DNA from 3 places in the Rothia sp. HMSC064D08 genome. Region 3 is predicted to be linked to each of the others. Evidence: riboswitches for the same ligand, from Rfam matches in the RefSeq annotation. Region 3 holds a riboswitch; each other region holds the start of a gene.
The links. A riboswitch is a leader RNA that binds a small molecule or an ion and turns the genes downstream of it on or off. The one in region 3 is predicted to bind S-adenosylmethionine.
Positions count from the first base shown of each region.

Region 1 (5,553 bases), on a different contig from region 3:
TGCCCGGTGCCCGCATACAGAACTTTGATGCCGTCGGTGTACGCGCGAATCCACTCGTAGGTGTAATCCACGAAGGGCTGCGGAATAATAGGGTCTTCCTGGTCCCTGCCGAAGAAAACGGGCAGCTCGGTGGCTTTGAGCTCGTCGTCCTTGAAGTAAGGAGAGTCCGATTCGACCGCGTACCCGGAGAGCCCCACCAGTGCAACAAATTTTCCTGGGCGATGCCGCACCATAGAAGTCGCCACCGCCATGCCTTGCGAGAACCCCACCAGCGCGACCGAAGCGTAGTGTGATTCGTGCTGCTCGACCCACTCCAGCACGTAGTCGCTGGCCTGTTCTATGGTCCGCACATCCGCGTTGAGCTGTTGGTCCAGCGGGTACCACTGGTAACCTATGGCCTCGGCGGGAATGTGGGCACCGGTTGCGTCCGCCGAAAACTGGGTGCCTACCGGCTGCGGGGCGCGCATTCCCGCGTAGGTGATGCCCTCCTGCGGCAGATGTTCAGCCAGCGACAGCAGGTCTTTCTCGTGCGAACCGTACCCGTGCAGCAGAAGCACCAGGTGGGTTCCGGCGCGTTCATCCTCGGGTCGGGAATATTCGACAATGTACGTATTTTCGCTCATATCTTCATCTTACCGAGGAGCCTGCCATAAACAACCGAATTAGATTTCCGCTCAAGGCTTGACCCTCACCCAACGTCAGGATCTACAGTAAAAACATGGACGCGAACACTACACCAGATGGCGGGCAGCACGAGTACACCGTAGGAGAGGCTGCATCCCTGCACGGGCTGACCGTGCGCACGCTTCACCACTGGGAACAGCGGGGTCTGATCAGCCCCGCGCACGATGAGCTCAACGGATACCGCTACTACAGCGATGCCGATCTTGAGCGCATCACCGTCATTATGGGGTATCGCGCCATTGGCATGAGCCTTGAAGCCATTCGCAGCGTACTGCAGGACGAAGCGAACAGCACCGAGCATCTACTCGCCCAGCGAGATATGCTCCAGCGCAAAATGGCCGCCTATGAGCGCATGCTAACAACACTAGATCAACTTTTGGAGGATGCAATGGCACCTAAGAACGAACAGCTTACCGCTGCAGAAAAAGCAGAAATTATGGGCGACGGGTTCAACCCCGCACATGAGCAAGAAGCGCAGGAGCGTTACGGGCACACCGACGATTGGGCTGAATACCAACGCCGTACTGCGGCTATGAGCCGCACCGACTGGGTGAAGGGCAAGCAGGAGCTTGACACGGTTGAGCAAGCCCTCGTCGAGGCTTTCACTCGTGGCGTGCAGCCGGGCAGTGAGGAAGCGAATGAGCTTGCCGAGCGGCACCGCGCCTCACTTTTCTTCTTCGAGGTAACCCCCGCCAAACACGTAATTCTGGCACGCGGTTATGTTGAGGACGCCCGTTTCAACGAGCACTACGAGAAGCTCGCTGCGGGACTGGCTGTCTGGCTGCGGGACATCATCTACGAGAATGCCCGCGCCCACGGCCTTGACCCCGAGAATGTGACCTGGTGCTAACCTCGTCCATTCACAAATATCGGTACCGTACACAAAGCCTTGTGGGGACTTATTTCACGCCGAAATATAGTCCTCACAAGGCTTTTATGTACGGTTTCTATGTTCGGATATATAAAAACGAAAGCTAGTTCTGTTTTTGTGTTTCAAGAGGCGAACCGAAAAGAGCGGATATATCATGAAGAGATTTTTCTTCATCGACAGCGCGCTCTCGCTCGGGAACCGGGACTCCGAGAGCCTTAGCGAGAATCGCCTCCAACTGGCGGGATTCGACTAAGAAACCGTCATGTCCGTGGTCGGATTCGATAATATCGACCTTTACGGGAACCGGCAGCGCCTCCGCCAGACGATACGATTCGTGCGGAAAAAACAGACGATCGGTGCTTACGGCGGCGATAGTCCACTTGCAGTCGCTGAGCGCAAGCGCATGCGAGAGGCTGCCGCGCCCGTGTGCAACATCGTGTGAAATTAGCGCCTCATTCACGGCAAGGTAGCTATTGGCGTCAAAACGCTCAACGAGCTTATCGCCGTGGTGGTCTAGGTAGCTTTCGACCGCATACCGTCCGCGGTTCTCACCGATGGACCCGCCGTCGGTGGATTCTCCGCGGTTTGCCTGCCGCCCAAAGCGGTGCTCCAACTCTGCTGGGCTGCGGTAGGTGGTATGGGCTATGCGCCTCGCCAGCGCGAGCCCGGCTGTGGGTGCCGTTCCCCCGTAATAGTCGCCGGAAACAAAATTGGCATCAGCACGGATGGCGAGGTTCTGGGTGTGCGCCCAGGAAATCTGTTCGGCAGTGGCGGCGGGGCCGGCGGCGATGACCGCGCATCCACGTACCAGCTCGGGGAAGGTTGCCGCCCATTCGATAGCGCGTGCTCCGCCGAGCGATCCTCCGATGACGTGGTGAAAACTCTTAATCCCTAACCGGGTGATAAGTTCGGCTTCGGCTCGTACCGAGTCGCGAATAGTGACGTGAGGGAAGCGTGATCCCCAGGGTTTCCCGGCGCCCGGGTATCCCTCGGGTACGATGCTTGCCGGGCCGGTTGAGCCGTAGCATCCGCCCAAGATATTGGGGGCGATCACAAAATATTTGGTGGTATCGACCACCGCGCCCGGCCCCACAATACCTTCCCACCAACCATCACTTTCGACCGCACGGATACTGGGTGCAGGCATATCCGATGTGGGAATCCCACGCGAAACATGGGTGTCACCGGTGAGGGCGTGCAGAATAAGAATCGCGTTGTCCCCAGCTTTATTAAGAGTCCCCCACGTTTCGTACCCGATGTTTACCTGTGGAAGCACGGTACCGTTTTCGAGGGTGAAATCACCGATCGCCATCTGCCGCAGGTACCCCTGAGCGCTGGGATGCTGCAGCTGCGACAGATAGGTGGCGTGTACGGTATTTTCCGTCATGTTTTCTCCTGGGTAACCGGTAGTTGGTAATGGCAGGCGAGAAACCGATACCGCGACCGGGCACTTACTGTGCAGCCCGGTCGCGGCGGTGCAGGTTAGGCGTTCAGAGTTGCAAAACCCAATTCTAGGTCTGCGATAATGTCGTCAATATTTTCGATACCTACCGAGAGACGCACAAAGTTTTTGCTCACCCCAATTGCCTCTAGCTCTTCCTCGGAAAGCTGCGAGTGGGTGGTGGATGCAGGGTGAATAACAAGCGAGCGTACATCGCCGATATTCGCAACATTGGAGTGCAGCTGCAGAGCGTCCACAAAGGTGCGAGTCTGTTCCAGGTCTGCGTCTTTGAGGGTGAATCCCACAACGGCGCCCGGTCCCTTCGGCAGGTATTTTTGGGCTCGCTCGTACCAGGGCGATGAAGGCAGACCGGCCCAGATCACCTGATCGACCAGCGGATGCTCCTCCAACCAGTTTGCGACCTTGGTCGCGTTCTCGATATGGCGTTCGATGCGCAGGGAAAGAGTCTCCAGACCGATACCAATGTTGAAGGCGTTAGTTGGAGAGATCGCCGCCCCGGTGTCGCGCAGAAGCGAAACTCGCGCCTTGAGAATATAGGAAAGGTTCGCACCGAAGGCGGAGTCTTTGCCCAAGTCACGGGCATAAACTAAACCGTGGTAGCCAGGTGCTGGCTCGTTGAACTTGGGGAACTTTTCAGGGTCGGCACCATAGTCGAAATTCCCGGAGTCCACGATAACGCCGCCGATTGAGGTGCCGTGCCCACCCAGATATTTCGTGGCGGAATGGATTACCACATCTGCCCCAAATTCGATGGGGCGCACAAGGTATGGGGTGGGAACGGTGTTATCGACGATTAGGGGAACGCCATTGTCGTGGGCGATCTGGGCGATAGGCTCGATGTCGAGCACATCGTTCCGGGGGTTAGGTACGGTTTCTCCGTAGAAGAGTTTCGTGTTGGGGCGAACCGCATCGCGCCATTGCTGCAGGTCGTCCGGGTTTTCAACAAACGTAGTTTCAACGCCGAGGTCGGCAAGCGTGTATTTAAGTAGGTTGTAGGTTCCCCCATAAATTGATGGGGAAGCCACGATATGGTCGCCCGCGCCCGCAATATTAAGAATCGCATAGGTAATAGCCGCTTGGCCTGAGGCCAGCAAAAGCGCACCCACTCCCCCTTCAAGGGATGCGATGCGGTTTTCGATAACCTCTTGGGTGGGGTTGTTCAGACGGGTATAGATAGGCCCAAGCTCAGCTAGAGCGAAACGGTTAGCGGCCTGTTCTGCGTTCTCGAAAACGAACGAGGTGGTCTGGTAGATAGGTAACGCCCGAGCTCCCGTTGCGGCATCCGGTGCCTGCCCCGCGTGAATCTGGCGGGTCTCAAATTTCCAACCGGCGGGGTTGGCGGGAGTCGGGACTGTAGTGTTGCTCATGCGAAGCTCCTTGTGATAGTTCAGGGGGCCGCATGCCGATTTCGGTACAGAGTTCTTAGGCTTTCTTCTCTGCAAACGAAAAAACGATGTACCAGAATCGGGCACATCGGTCCCGCGCTTGCGTTGTACTTTGTGTTCAACGCCTGGTCCTCACCCAGGGCACCCCACCGCGGAGGAGGGTTGCCGGCCAGCTAGCTGGGGCTTATCACTGGCTCTCATGACCTGCATCTAGAGTTTCATAGGAAGCGCGCACGGTCAAGCGGGATACGTGTTTTCGGCGTATTGTTGCAAAGATGACGTTTTATGAATTGCCTTTGCTCTGACCTCATTTTAGGGATTCGTATACTCTCAACCCGATTAGCCGAGTCAGGCACCTGTAGTATCCGCAGCAGATTCATCCCATTGGCCTTGACCCGGTGGTAGTCCAACAGAGTCTAAAAGACCGGGGAAAAGATTCTCAATCACGCTGTCTCGGCGTGTAATTTTACGGTGCGTTCCCAGCACTTCGGTGTGCATGAGCCCTGATTCTCGGAGCACTTTGAAATGATAAGACATCGTAGATTTGGCGATTCCATAGTCAAAATCACCGCAGAACTGCGGTCCGTGGTCAGCAATGCGTGCGAGAACATCTCGTCGAATGGGATCTGACAATGCGCCAAGGACACGATCCAACGTCACATCATCAGGGGTGGGGTGATGCAGCCGTTCTTTACCCATAACCATGCCTTTCCAGGTTCTTCGCATAACGTATTGAGCCTGCAAGACTCTGTGACAGAATATTACCTCTTGGGCTTGCCCTTTAGCATAATATAGATTTATTCTAATTTCGACGAACATAGAAATAGCATCAAGGGGTACACCATGAATTCTCACAATACATCTCATCAGCTACCTCAAAATTCTGAGGCAACCATGCGGCTTGTCTCATTCAGCACTCTCTTTGTCATCGGCACAGATACTCTGCTCACTGCCCCTCTGCTTCCGCTGCTCAGCAAGGAGTTCAACACCAGCACAGAACAATCAGGGTGGTTCGTCTCTGCATACGCTTTAGGGTATGCAGTTTTCGCACTCATTGCAGGCCCGCTGTCAGACCGCATTGATCGCAGGCGCATTATTCTTACCGGGTCCATCGGCTTTACGCTTTTTACGGGCTTATGCGGTTTAGCATG
Region 1 is NZ_KV797899.1:216,855-222,407, reverse strand. It holds gene HMPREF2625_RS06360 (alpha/beta hydrolase) at 1-623, opposite strand, end outside; gene HMPREF2625_RS06355 (MerR family transcriptional regulator) at 719-1,534, shown strand; gene HMPREF2625_RS06350 (homoserine O-acetyltransferase MetX) at 1,659-2,942, opposite strand; gene HMPREF2625_RS06345 (bifunctional o-acetylhomoserine/o-acetylserine sulfhydrylase) at 3,038-4,384, opposite strand; SAM riboswitch class IV at 4,494-4,607, opposite strand; gene HMPREF2625_RS06340 (ArsR/SmtB family transcription factor) at 4,751-5,101, opposite strand; partial or broken gene HMPREF2625_RS11175 (MFS transporter) at 5,246-5,553, shown strand, end outside.
Region 1: another riboswitch for S-adenosylmethionine. It lies ahead of HMPREF2625_RS06345 (bifunctional o-acetylhomoserine/o-acetylserine sulfhydrylase); the one in region 3 lies ahead of HMPREF2625_RS00840 (AMP-binding protein).

Region 2 (5,553 bases), on a different contig from region 3:
AATCCTTCGACCATGCAGTGCGCGCCAATACTTCTGTTTCGATCGGTCAGCCTGCTCCATAAGCCCTTCTTGGGGGAGATTTTCAAATAATTGTGCCGAGTGAATCTTAAGGATTCACTCGGCACAATTGCTATATTCCGCTATACTTCTAGCCCTCTAGGTGTTCCCTATATATCGCCATATCGGGCGCGAAAGTTATTTTTTCCTCTTCTTCTGCGAGGATTTCTGACCCGTGGCGGGTTCTTCCTCCGAAGATTCATCCTCGGTCGACTCAGGGGTTCCGAAGATAACAGCCATCGCCTGAGTAGGCGTGAGCTGACGCTTCTCCTGAACGGTAGTCTCGTGCGACTGCTCCGAACCTTCCGTGCTCTCCTGATCGGATGCGGGTGATGCGGCAACCGGGCGCGGCACGGCAAAACGCTTATACCCGGGCTCGTGGAACTCCGCTGACGAGGAGGCCTTCTGCGGCCCAGACTCCCCTGTACGAACGCTCTGCTCCCGTGTCTCCCGATCGCCCTTAGTATCACCGCCATTACCGGAGGTTTCGGGGCGCGGAACACGGTTAAAGACCGGCTTCCCAGGGGCTTTCTCACGCTTGCCGGGCTTGACCGTGCGCGGCGCGTCCTCGGTACCCCCACCGGATTTCTCAGAGGTATCAAGTTCCACGGTGGGTTCATCCGCTCCCGACAGCTCGATGGTTTGCTCGTCAGATGCCGCATCCTTCGAGTCTGCAGCTTCAGCGGAACCGTCTTCACGCAAGGATTCTTGCTCCGTTTTGATACCTAAACCATGCGCTCGCTGCGCCTCTTCCTGTTCGGCAAATTTATTGAGTTCTGCACGGCGGGCGTGCACCTGTTTGACGCGTTCGCGCCGCTGCTGAGCCCGCTCACGCGCCTGCTCTTCACGTTCTTGTGCCTCGCGTTCCTGTTCATCGTTCCTGAGCTGTTCACGCTCCGCCCGCGCCGCGCGACGCTGCTGCAGCATCTCGCTCATGCGACTGCCCAGATTGGGACGTTCATCGGCAAAACGCGGCAACTCGCGACTGCTGTCGGGCAAAAGCACATGGCACAGCAGGTTACCCAACGCGGTACCCGCACCCAGGGTTATTGCGGTCGCCACGGCGAAAGCTGCGGGCGATGCGCCTACCTCGGTAAAACGCCCCACACCCAACGATCCGCTGGAAATCCAACCCAAAATATAAGCCCATACACCGCAGAGCACACCCACCAGCGAACCCAACACGAGCGAAGAAAGCGGCAGCGCAATCACCCGGTAACGTACCTTCATGGTGATCCACTCGTCCACGTGGTCTTCACCTTCACGCAAGAACCACCAACCGGCAACGGCCCCGGCGCCCAGCGAAACCGCCAGACCCGCATACCCGATCCAGCCCAGGCTCTCAGGGATAGCACCCAGCACCGGAAAGAGCGGAAGATCGCCCATCGTCGTCTGCGACCAGCCCACATGCGTATCCACGCCGAACGCAAACCCGGCGCCGGTAGTCCACGACATCGCGTAGATCACCAAGTTCGGGAGGTAACCCAGCTGCAGCAGGGTCACCGCGAGCGCCCCCACCGGCCCGGCGTGAAGTTCCTGGTAGATTGTTGCGATCTGCGACCAGCGCATCATCATGGCAACCACCAGCACCAGAGCACCACCCATAATGAGCGAGAAAATCGCCACCATGGAGGCACGCACAATCGACCACACATAAGAACTCGCCCACCGCGAGTACTGGCTCATCTGCGAAATCTGTTCAGCGGTGTTCACGCCCACCATACGGGCGAGCGAACGCGATTCATAGTAGCCGCCCCAGATCAACCCGACCAGCACCACGATCTGCGGAATCAACGCCGCACCAACAATACCCAACAGATGCCGTTCGGTGCTCGCCCAAGCAAAAGCGACGGCGGCAAAAATACCGTAGGCAGCGCACCCTAATAATACGGGCTTGAAGAATTCCCCCTCATAGGATGCGCGCGCCAGTTTCCGCCCAGACCTAAAGCATAAGAGCACAGGAATAATGCTCAACCCCATGGGCACCAGTGTGAGCATGCCGTGCGGCAGAATAATGCCGAAAGCATTCGGAATATTCAGCGGCACACCGTGCATGAGCAGCCACAGGTGGGAAGCAAGAGTTGCGAGGGCGGGAAAATCCATGCGGTTAAAACCGTTGGTAAACCACACCGCCATGAGCAGAACGAGCACAAGCCCGAAAGAAAGCGCGGCGGTAAAAACTAATTCAACGATGCCCTGCAGCCAGAGTGGCATAGGGGCAGAATACCGGGATGTAGAAGAGCTACTTTTCATCGTTCTTCCATCATGCCATGAAACCCGCCAGCTCGTGTGAGCCTGCTGAGCTTTCGGGGAAATAGTTCCGGTTAATTGGCGGCTAACCTTCGTTAACTGCTCACCGTGAACATAGGGGTTACATGAACGTTACCGATGCGTTATCACCGCTGCAGCGGCGTGTACAGATAACTGCGCCGAGCATTTCTCACGGTCTTCTCGAACACGCAGGTACTCCCCCGGCGCTTACAGCGAAATACGGGACGGACAATTAGTCTTCGATCCACGGATTCACTGCGGGTACGCCCCAGGACCGGTACACCTCAGCTTTTGAAGAAACAATTTCGAGGTCGTGAGCTTGGGCGCTCGCCGCCATCAGACCTTCGAGGGCGGCGGTGGGCAGGGGCTCGGCATCTTTACGTCCGTGACTGTGGGTGCCGCGCGGGGCGCTGCGTCCCGCCCATTCGAGGCTTACGCGCGCATCCACGTTAATGATGTGGTCGGCGAATCTGTCGAGAAGTTCGGCAATCCAGCGGTCGGTCTCTGGGTAGGGGTAGAGTCCTTTGAGCTCGCCTACGCTCAGCACCGAAATGTAGAGGTGTTTATAGGCGCGGCGGCGCAGAAAGGCAACAACTTTGGGATCTGGTGTGGCTTTGCGAATCTCGGCGAGAACATCCGAGTCGAGAAGCAGTCCTGAGGCGCTCATACCCCTATGCTACGCGCAGACCGGCATATTCGACGGCGGGAATACCCTCAGGGTTGGGAAGAAGCAGAAAATTGAGGAATTCGTCGCGCTTAGAAGAAATACGTGCGTAATCCTGAATGCTTACTGCCTGGTAACCGCCGCGTGCGGGCACAGATGCGGCACGCAAATTTTCCTGATAAGAGCGTGCAGGAGTAAGGGGGGATGCTGGAGATGAAGAGCTGTTGTACATTGACAACCATGCGCCGAATGCGCGTTCCTTTCGCGTTGCTCTTGCCTGTACCAAGTGCCACCTAAGGCGGCGAATACAAACCGCTTCGTCATCCGAGCCACCCGTGAACATGGGGTTGGCGTTCGACCATAGTCGGAGCTTATCAGTCGAAACTCTTGAAGCTGAATCCAGGTTACAACAGCTTTCAGGAATCTGTAAACGTGCGAACCCGTCAAAATCTTGTGATTTACATAACGCGATTATGAATGCATATCTGTATATAGCCGCCTCATGGCGGCGTAGTGTGAAGTTTTGGACATTCAGGACAGGTCTACACATTCGAGAAGAATCACGGCACACTGGGTAATGTACAGAAATTTATCTTGCCTCTGATATATCACCATGTCACGTCTGCTTTACGCTTCCGGAAAGAAAGAGTGATAACTGTGAAAAAGACTGTACAGATCATGGGGATAGTGGCCGCAATTTTTCTGATCATTGGGTTTGGCTTGTTCATCCTGGCAGGCTGGGGCTCACTCGTGGAGTATCATGCCCTCGAGTGGAGGGGCGTGCAGCATAAAGGAGCAAGTCCCCTAACGCGAGCAACCGGCAACCTCAGCTACTGGTTCTTAGGCACCGGCTTTCTTACTGGCTTTATCGCCTTGATTCCGTTCTTCACCACGGCGATCAGGAACTCCCGCAAGACGCACAAAAAGTATCCTAAACAGGCTCAAGACCTCCTGAAAGATGGTCAGAACCAGATTGATTCATAGAGTCAGTATCTAAGGAGCGCTCATGAAAAAAGCTATCTACATAGTTGGAGCAACAACTGCAGTGGTCTTCTTTTGTGGCATAGTCCTGTTTATTTTAGGAGAATGGGGCGCTCTCGTGGAGTATCACGCCTCTGAATGGAGGGGTATTCAATTCGAGGGAGCTAGTCCGCTCACACGTGCAACTTTGAATATAAGTTTCCGATTCTTAGGTATCGGCTTCCTCACCGGCATTATCACCTTTATTCTGCTCTTTACAACGACGACCAAGAAGGCACGCAAGGCACAAAATAAGCACAGTGAGCAGAATAAAAACCCCTTGGTAGAAGGCGACCATAACCAGGTTGATTCATAGAGTCAGCATCTAAGGAGTGCTCATGAAAAAAGCTATATACACCGTTGGGGCAGTAGCCGCAGTACTTCTGGTTATCGGGTTTGGATTGCTCATCCTAGCCGGCTGGGGTTCACTCGTGGAATACCACGCCTTCGAGTGGAGGGGCATCGATCCCGCAGGAGCAAGTCCCCTCGTCATGGCGACTAATAATCTGAGCCTATGGTTCTTAGGTATCGGCTTCCTCACCGGCATTATCACCTTAATTCTGCTCTTCACAACGGCGACCAGGAATACACGCAAGGCACAAAATAAGCATGCTGAGCAGAATAAAACACCCTCGGCAGAAGCAGAAGGCCGGGAACAGATGAATCCATAAAGTCAGTTACTCAAGGGGAAAGCATGAAAACTGCACGTATGGTCGGGGCAATAGCTGCACTATTCCTCATTCTCGGTATTGGATTGTTCATCCTAGCGGGCTGGGGAGCAGTCGTTGAGTACCATGCCTTCGAGTGGAGGGGCGTCCAGCCCAAGGGGTCGAGTCCTCTCACACAAGCAGCCACTACCCTCGCCGTGAGCGTCTTATGCGTTGGCTTCCTCACCACCATCATCACTTTTATTATGTTCTTCATAATAGTCATCAAAAATGCACGTAAAAAACGCTCAGCGCATCTTGGACAGACCTCATAACGAATTACCGCGCGCTTCTTTGACACCCTTGAGATAATGGAACGGTGAGCACACCAAACCCTTTCCCCGATATCCCCGTTACTGTTGCGCAGATTATTCGGCAGGCGGGGCATAAGGCATACCAGCGCGGGCTTGCTTATGCCCGTCAGCGTGAAGTGGTGCGCTACACCTACGACGAAGACGAAAACACGCTGGAAGGCCTGGTGAATGGGAGCACCCCTATTCCCTATGAGGTAGATATTCGCTTCTTCCCGGGTTCGGACGCCGATTCCAATCTTTTCAACGCACGATGCACATGCCCAGTCGCTGCCGACTGCAAGCACGCCGTCGCCCTCATGCTCACCGCGCTCGACCGTGCCAAAACCGCGCGGAAAGCCCTCGACAATGCGCCCGGAGGCCGCATCCGCCAGCCTATGAATCAGGAGAGCCCAGAAGATACCGCGCGACAGGTTGCGGAGGCAGCCGACGATCCCCTGGCGGCGTTGCGCGCATCCGGGGCGATTCGTTCGGCAAGCTCGCTCACCACCGACCCCGAACCTCTCCCTCTGAACGACCACGA
Region 2 is NZ_KV797899.1:28,982-34,534, reverse strand. It holds gene HMPREF2625_RS05585 (hypothetical protein) at 1-62, shown strand, start outside; gene HMPREF2625_RS05580 (cell division protein PerM) at 196-2,310, opposite strand; gene HMPREF2625_RS05575 (PIN domain-containing protein) at 2,561-2,995, opposite strand; gene HMPREF2625_RS05570 (nuclease PIN) at 3,000-3,278, opposite strand; SAM riboswitch class IV at 3,257-3,385, opposite strand; gene HMPREF2625_RS05565 (hypothetical protein) at 3,650-3,976, shown strand; gene HMPREF2625_RS05560 (hypothetical protein) at 3,999-4,328, shown strand; gene HMPREF2625_RS05555 (hypothetical protein) at 4,351-4,683, shown strand; gene HMPREF2625_RS05550 (hypothetical protein) at 4,707-4,994, shown strand; gene HMPREF2625_RS05545 (DEAD/DEAH box helicase) at 5,039-5,553, shown strand, end outside.
Region 2: another riboswitch for S-adenosylmethionine. It lies ahead of HMPREF2625_RS05570 (nuclease PIN); the one in region 3 lies ahead of HMPREF2625_RS00840 (AMP-binding protein).

Region 3 (5,553 bases):
AATTATGGGCTTTAATACGCGCCCAATCGCCCATATTCCGCAGCCCCTGATGCGACACCTCGTTACCGCCGCCCAAATTGTACCGAGCGCTCCGAGCAGATCCGGCATCCAGGTGCAGGTTAATACCCGGTTTTCGGTCAGGGTTACTGATCTTGAGCGCAGCGAATGACTGCACGATACGATCCAACTCTTCGTCGCTGCCGAGTTCGCCGGGCATGTAATCCATCTCGACGAATACGTCCTTATGGTTAGGGTTCGCACCCATCGCGGGATAATCGACATCAATAGCGCCGTCGCCATCGGCATCGTAACCGTACATCTCCCAAGAATCGGGAATACCATCGCCATCAGTGTCATAGGCGGGAACCGAGGCAGCGGAGGTGGGCAGGATATTCAGCAGCACCAGGCTGGCAACCGCCAGCGTCAGGTGCGCCGTGCGACGCATCTTCATGAGAGTGAGTCCTTTAGATGTATATGTTGAGTAAATACGAAATCTTCATATCGGCAGCCCGCAAGCCCAGAATGATGCGCCCGTACGGCGGTGAAACACAGAGACTTGCCGGAACATACACACGACAATAGGTCCGAAATGAGCGCGGAATACAGAATATCTTCCGCGTAATTTGAGGATGCTCAGATCGGGGCGAGTAAGCGTTTTATCGTAAAGATTTCATGTGTATCTTACATTGTTTAGGATTTTTGGGGTATATCCCGTAAAATTATTACTGGCGTGTAATCCGAGCGCCACTTATTCACCCAACCACTCATAGGAGTCATTGTGACCCACGCATCTACGCGGGGAGGTCTGACGCGCCGTCGTGTTCTGGCGGGCGCCGCTTGGACAACCCCAATTATTGTTTCTTCCGCTGTAGTTCCGGCTTATGCGGCTTCGTATGATGACACACGCCCTGACTACGGTATTTTTACCCAGGCGTTCGTCACCCACCAGGAACTAGACACTAACAGTTTCCTGGGGCTAGATTCATTTAGCGGCCCGGTTGAGAACGAGCACGCCAGCGTTCCGGCAGGTTCCAGTGGCCTCTACTCGGCTGGTGGCGGTAAGTTTACCCCCGGCGGCAGCATCGGCAAGGCAAAGTGGGGCGGTGCAGGTTTCTGGTTCTCAGCGCCCAAGGCAACCACTAAAGACGGTAAGCAGACATACTACTCGGGTACCACTACCCTACTCGCCGGTGCGCGCCTGCGCTTGGAGCACCGTTTCGTTTTCCCCGACTGGGCCGAGATCGACGGGGCAGAACCCCCGGGCTGGAATAAAAATACTGACGATTTTGCGGTTTCCCTCGTCGTCAATCCCACACCAGAAAACGGCGATAATCCCCAGCTCGTCGCCTTCAACGGTGGTGCTATGCACGGTTACTTCAGCGAGATGACCGCCAACGGCAATGAGCTGATAGGCTACGTCGATATTACGCTTGACCATGATGTTGTAGCTTCCAGTCATAACGGCGGCGGGACTCAGGTCTACAACCAGATCTTGGCCAGCCAGTTCGGTACACATTTTGAAGATTTCTATCTCGAACGCTACGGTGTGACCACCACCTTGACGATCCTCAACGGTACTCTGCGCTATGAGCCTGAGAACGGTGCCCCCAAGAGCGATATTGACCTGACCGGTCAGCAGGCTGTGGCATCCATCGATCATGTTGGCGAACCTGAGAATCCAGATCCGAGCACTCCCAGCACCCCCAGCGACAAGTCAAAGTCCAACTCGACGGGATCAACGGGTGACCAGAAAAACAAGGATCAAGAGAGCGACTTCACCGTCCGTAACGACATTCAGATCGATCCTAACGACTGGTTATCCGGGCAGAAAAACCCTAACGGAGCCTCGAAAGGCTCAACCAACGCACAAAAACAGAACTAATCGGTAATTTTGGGTGAGTAAACGGCACTCCCGCCGGGTAAATCCTCTTGACGAGGCGCATCCCGGTGGGAGTGTTTTTCTTGTGCTGTTCGCGAGCAGGTGGTTTTTGACCCGAGCAGGTAGGAAAATCCTACCTTGTCGACAAAATCCTACCTGCTCGCGGTATTGGGGTGTGGTGTGGATGCGTGGGCATGGGTGCAATGTTGCGGAATGTTACGAACGTGGCGCATACACGCGCAATATGACGGGGTGTCTTTGCACCTGCGCCAGCTACAGGGTTTACTAGATTGGTAATCCATCTAGAGCGACCGAGAGACCTGGCTCGACGACGTCGCAGCAACCTCGCCTGCGGTGGCGCATCATGCGCCTTCATAACGCCGAAGGTGCTAACGCCAGTAACCGATGGGAGATACTGTGGGACTTCCCTCCCCCTTTTCATTCACGAATCCTCTAGCACCCACCCCCAACCCCGCGCACGAATCTGACGAGGCGCGGGTAGCGTTCTGGGAAAAACAAGCCGAGCGCCTAACCTGGGGCAAGACTTGGGACAACGCGCATACCTTCCAGAAACCGCAGGTTATCGGAACCGATGCTGAGGGCATCGAAGAATACTCCGTACCCGAGATTAAGTGGTTCGAGGGCGGCAAACTCAACGTCGCCTACAACTGCGTGGACCGCCACGTGGAGGCGGGCCGCGGCGACAAAGTAGCCCTCTATTTCGAGGGTGAACCCGGTGACCGTGAAGCTATCACCTACGCCGAACTGCAGCGACGCATCGCCCGCGCCGCCAACGGCCTGCTCAAACTCGGCGTGCGTAAAGGCGACCGTGTAGTAATCTACCTGCCGGTTATTCCCGAAACCATTATTTTCACGCTTGCGTGCGCGCGGATCGGCGCAATTCACTCGCTCGTGTTCGGCGGGTTCTCGGCGGAGGCGCTGAAGTTCCGGGTGGAAGACACCGGCGCGAAGGTTCTGATCACCACCGACGGGCAGAACCGCCGAGGCAAGGTCGTGCCCGTTAAGGTGAATGCCGATGAAGCATGCTCAGGTGAGAACAATATCGAGCACGTGATCGTGGTGGACCGGACAAGCGCCGCAGACCCCGTGGCACACGCGCAGGTTCCTTGGACGACCGGGCGCGATATTTGGTACCACGACCTGGTGGACGATCAGCCCGATACCCATGAGTACGAGCTGCACGATGCCGAAGACCCGCTGTTTATCATCTATACCTCCGGCACCACGGGCAAACCCAAGGGCCTAGTGCACACGATGGCGGGGTATTTGGTGCAGACCGCATACACCCACGCGCTGCTGTACGATCTGCTGCCGGACTATGTGGATGACGATGGGGTGCTGCGCCCCGATGAACTGTCTGCCGTGAACGACCCGGCGAAGGTTGAATCGACTGTGCACTGGTGTACCGCCGATCTCGCGTGGGTGACCGCGCACACCTACGAAATCTATGGTCCGCTTGTGAACGGGGTGACCGAGGTTATTTTCGAGGGTACCCCCAATACTCCGCATTACGGTCGTCATTTCGAGGTTATCGAACGCTACGGCGTCACCAACTATTACACCGCTCCAACCCTGATTCGTTCCCTCATGGGGGCGTTTCCTGACGGCCCCGAACCCGGAAAATACGACTTCTCATCCGTGCGTCTGCTCGGGTCTGTGGGCGAGTCCATTAACCCTCAGGCGTGGAAGTGGCTGCGCAAGCACGTGGGTGGGGGTACCGCATCGTTTATCGATACATGGTGGCAGTCCGAGACCGGCTCGACCATCTGCTCCCCACGGCCACACGACCCCGCCTTCGCGCCCGAAGGGACCTTCCCCGAAGGTACCCCGCACTGCACTCCCCTTCCCGGATGCGCCACCCGCGAAGTCCCCGGAGTCTCGGTGCGCGTGGTGGACGAGCACGGTGACTTCGTTGAGCCCGGCAAACAGGGCTTCATTGTGGTCGATAAGATCGGCCCCTCCATGGCACGCACTGTCTGGGGCGACCCGCAACGCTACCTGAATTCCTATTGGAAGCACTACGGTACGCGCGGCTGGTTCCTCGCCGGTGACGGTGCGAAGGTCGATGATGAGGGCAACGTGTACATCCTGGGGCGCATCGACGATGTGATCAACATTTCTGGGCACCGCCTTTCGACCATCGAAATTGAGTCTGCGCTCGTGACGCACCCGGCCGTGGTGGAGGCTGGCGTGTGCCCCGTGGAGGACGAGCTAACCGGCCACCAGGCAGTCGCCTATGTGACGCTCACCGACGAAGGTCGGGCACTTACCGAAGACGAGCTGAAGACTGCACTCACCCAGCATGTGCGCGAGCATATTGGCCCTATCGCTAAACCCAAGGATGTGGTCGCGGTCGCCGATATTCCTAAGACTCGTTCAGGGAAGATTACCCGCCGTCTGCTGGGTGAGCTCTACCAGGGGCATAAGCTGGGCGATATTTCTTCGCTTCAGAATGAGGAGGCGCTCGGCGCTATCGCACAGGTGCTCGTAGAAACCGGGCGAGTAGACCCGGATGCGTTCACCGAGGATCAAGCGGCATAGGGGTTACGCTCGGCAGCGGCATCGCGCCGAATCTGATAGAAAGGTTCTCTGCGAGCGCGAGTGTTTTGCGGAGGCAATAGCTCCCGCCCTCAATACCCTGATGAAACTACAATGCGGCATATAACCTGCTGGTTATATGCCGCACTGGCTATATACACTAGTCAAATAGTATATTCCTCAAATGGAATTATGGCTTAGAAGGATTTTTTGCGTCCTTTTCCGAAGAAATCGGTTGCGTCTCGTCTGCGGGGCGTGCCTCGGTGGAGGCGGTCACCTCTGCATCAGGATCGGTACCGGAAGAGTTTGAGCCGTCCCGTGCCGAGTCAGCTTCCGTTTGTGGCTCAGCGGCATTCTGCCCGGATGTCCACGCACCTTTATCCACCGGCTTGGCGAAGAAGAGACACGCGACCATGCCCACGACTGCCAGAACCAGCGCCAGCATCAGTGAGTCGTTCATCGCGGTGGCGATAGGTTCGCGCAGGAAGTCGGGAACCTGACCGCCGGACATCCCTTCACTGCCGACGGCGGGAGTGTTCATGGCGCTTCCGCCTGCGCCGGTACCTGAGGGGCGCATCCGCTGCATGGTCTGCGCAATCTGGTCGGCGATCAGACCGCCCATGAGAGTGGCGATACCCGCCGAACCGAGCACACCGGCAACCTGACGAGTTTCGTTATACACGCCCGACCCGGCACCGGCTAAACGAGGCGGCAGGTTGCGGGTTGCGGTCACCGCTAGCGGACCCCAAATCATAGAGTTGCCGATACCCAAGATCGCAAAGGGTATGAGCAGAAGCGCGAGGGGTTGATCCGCCGTCATCAGAGCCCGCAGAACAACAAATCCGACTACCAGCAGGGCAAACCCCGAGACCGCATACCATTTGGGGTTTGACGTGCCTAAACGCTTACCAATGATTGGAGAGAGCGCACCCGAGAACAGGGCGAGCGGGGCGGTCATGAGTGCCGCCTGAGTGGGGCTCATACCGCGCACCTGCTGGAAGTAAATGGTAGTTGGGAATGCCATTGTGAGGGTGTGCGCGCCCATTGCCGCGATAGCAATATTCGATACCGAGAAGTTGCGGTCTTTGAAGAGCCCCAGCGGCACCAACGGTTCT
Region 3 is NZ_KV797887.1:166,189-171,741, reverse strand. It holds gene HMPREF2625_RS00850 (C4-dicarboxylate ABC transporter substrate-binding protein) at 1-451, opposite strand, end outside; gene HMPREF2625_RS00845 (hypothetical protein) at 779-1,882, shown strand; SAM riboswitch class I at 2,175-2,291, shown strand; gene HMPREF2625_RS00840 (AMP-binding protein) at 2,297-4,441, shown strand; gene HMPREF2625_RS00835 (MFS transporter) at 4,629-5,553, opposite strand, start outside.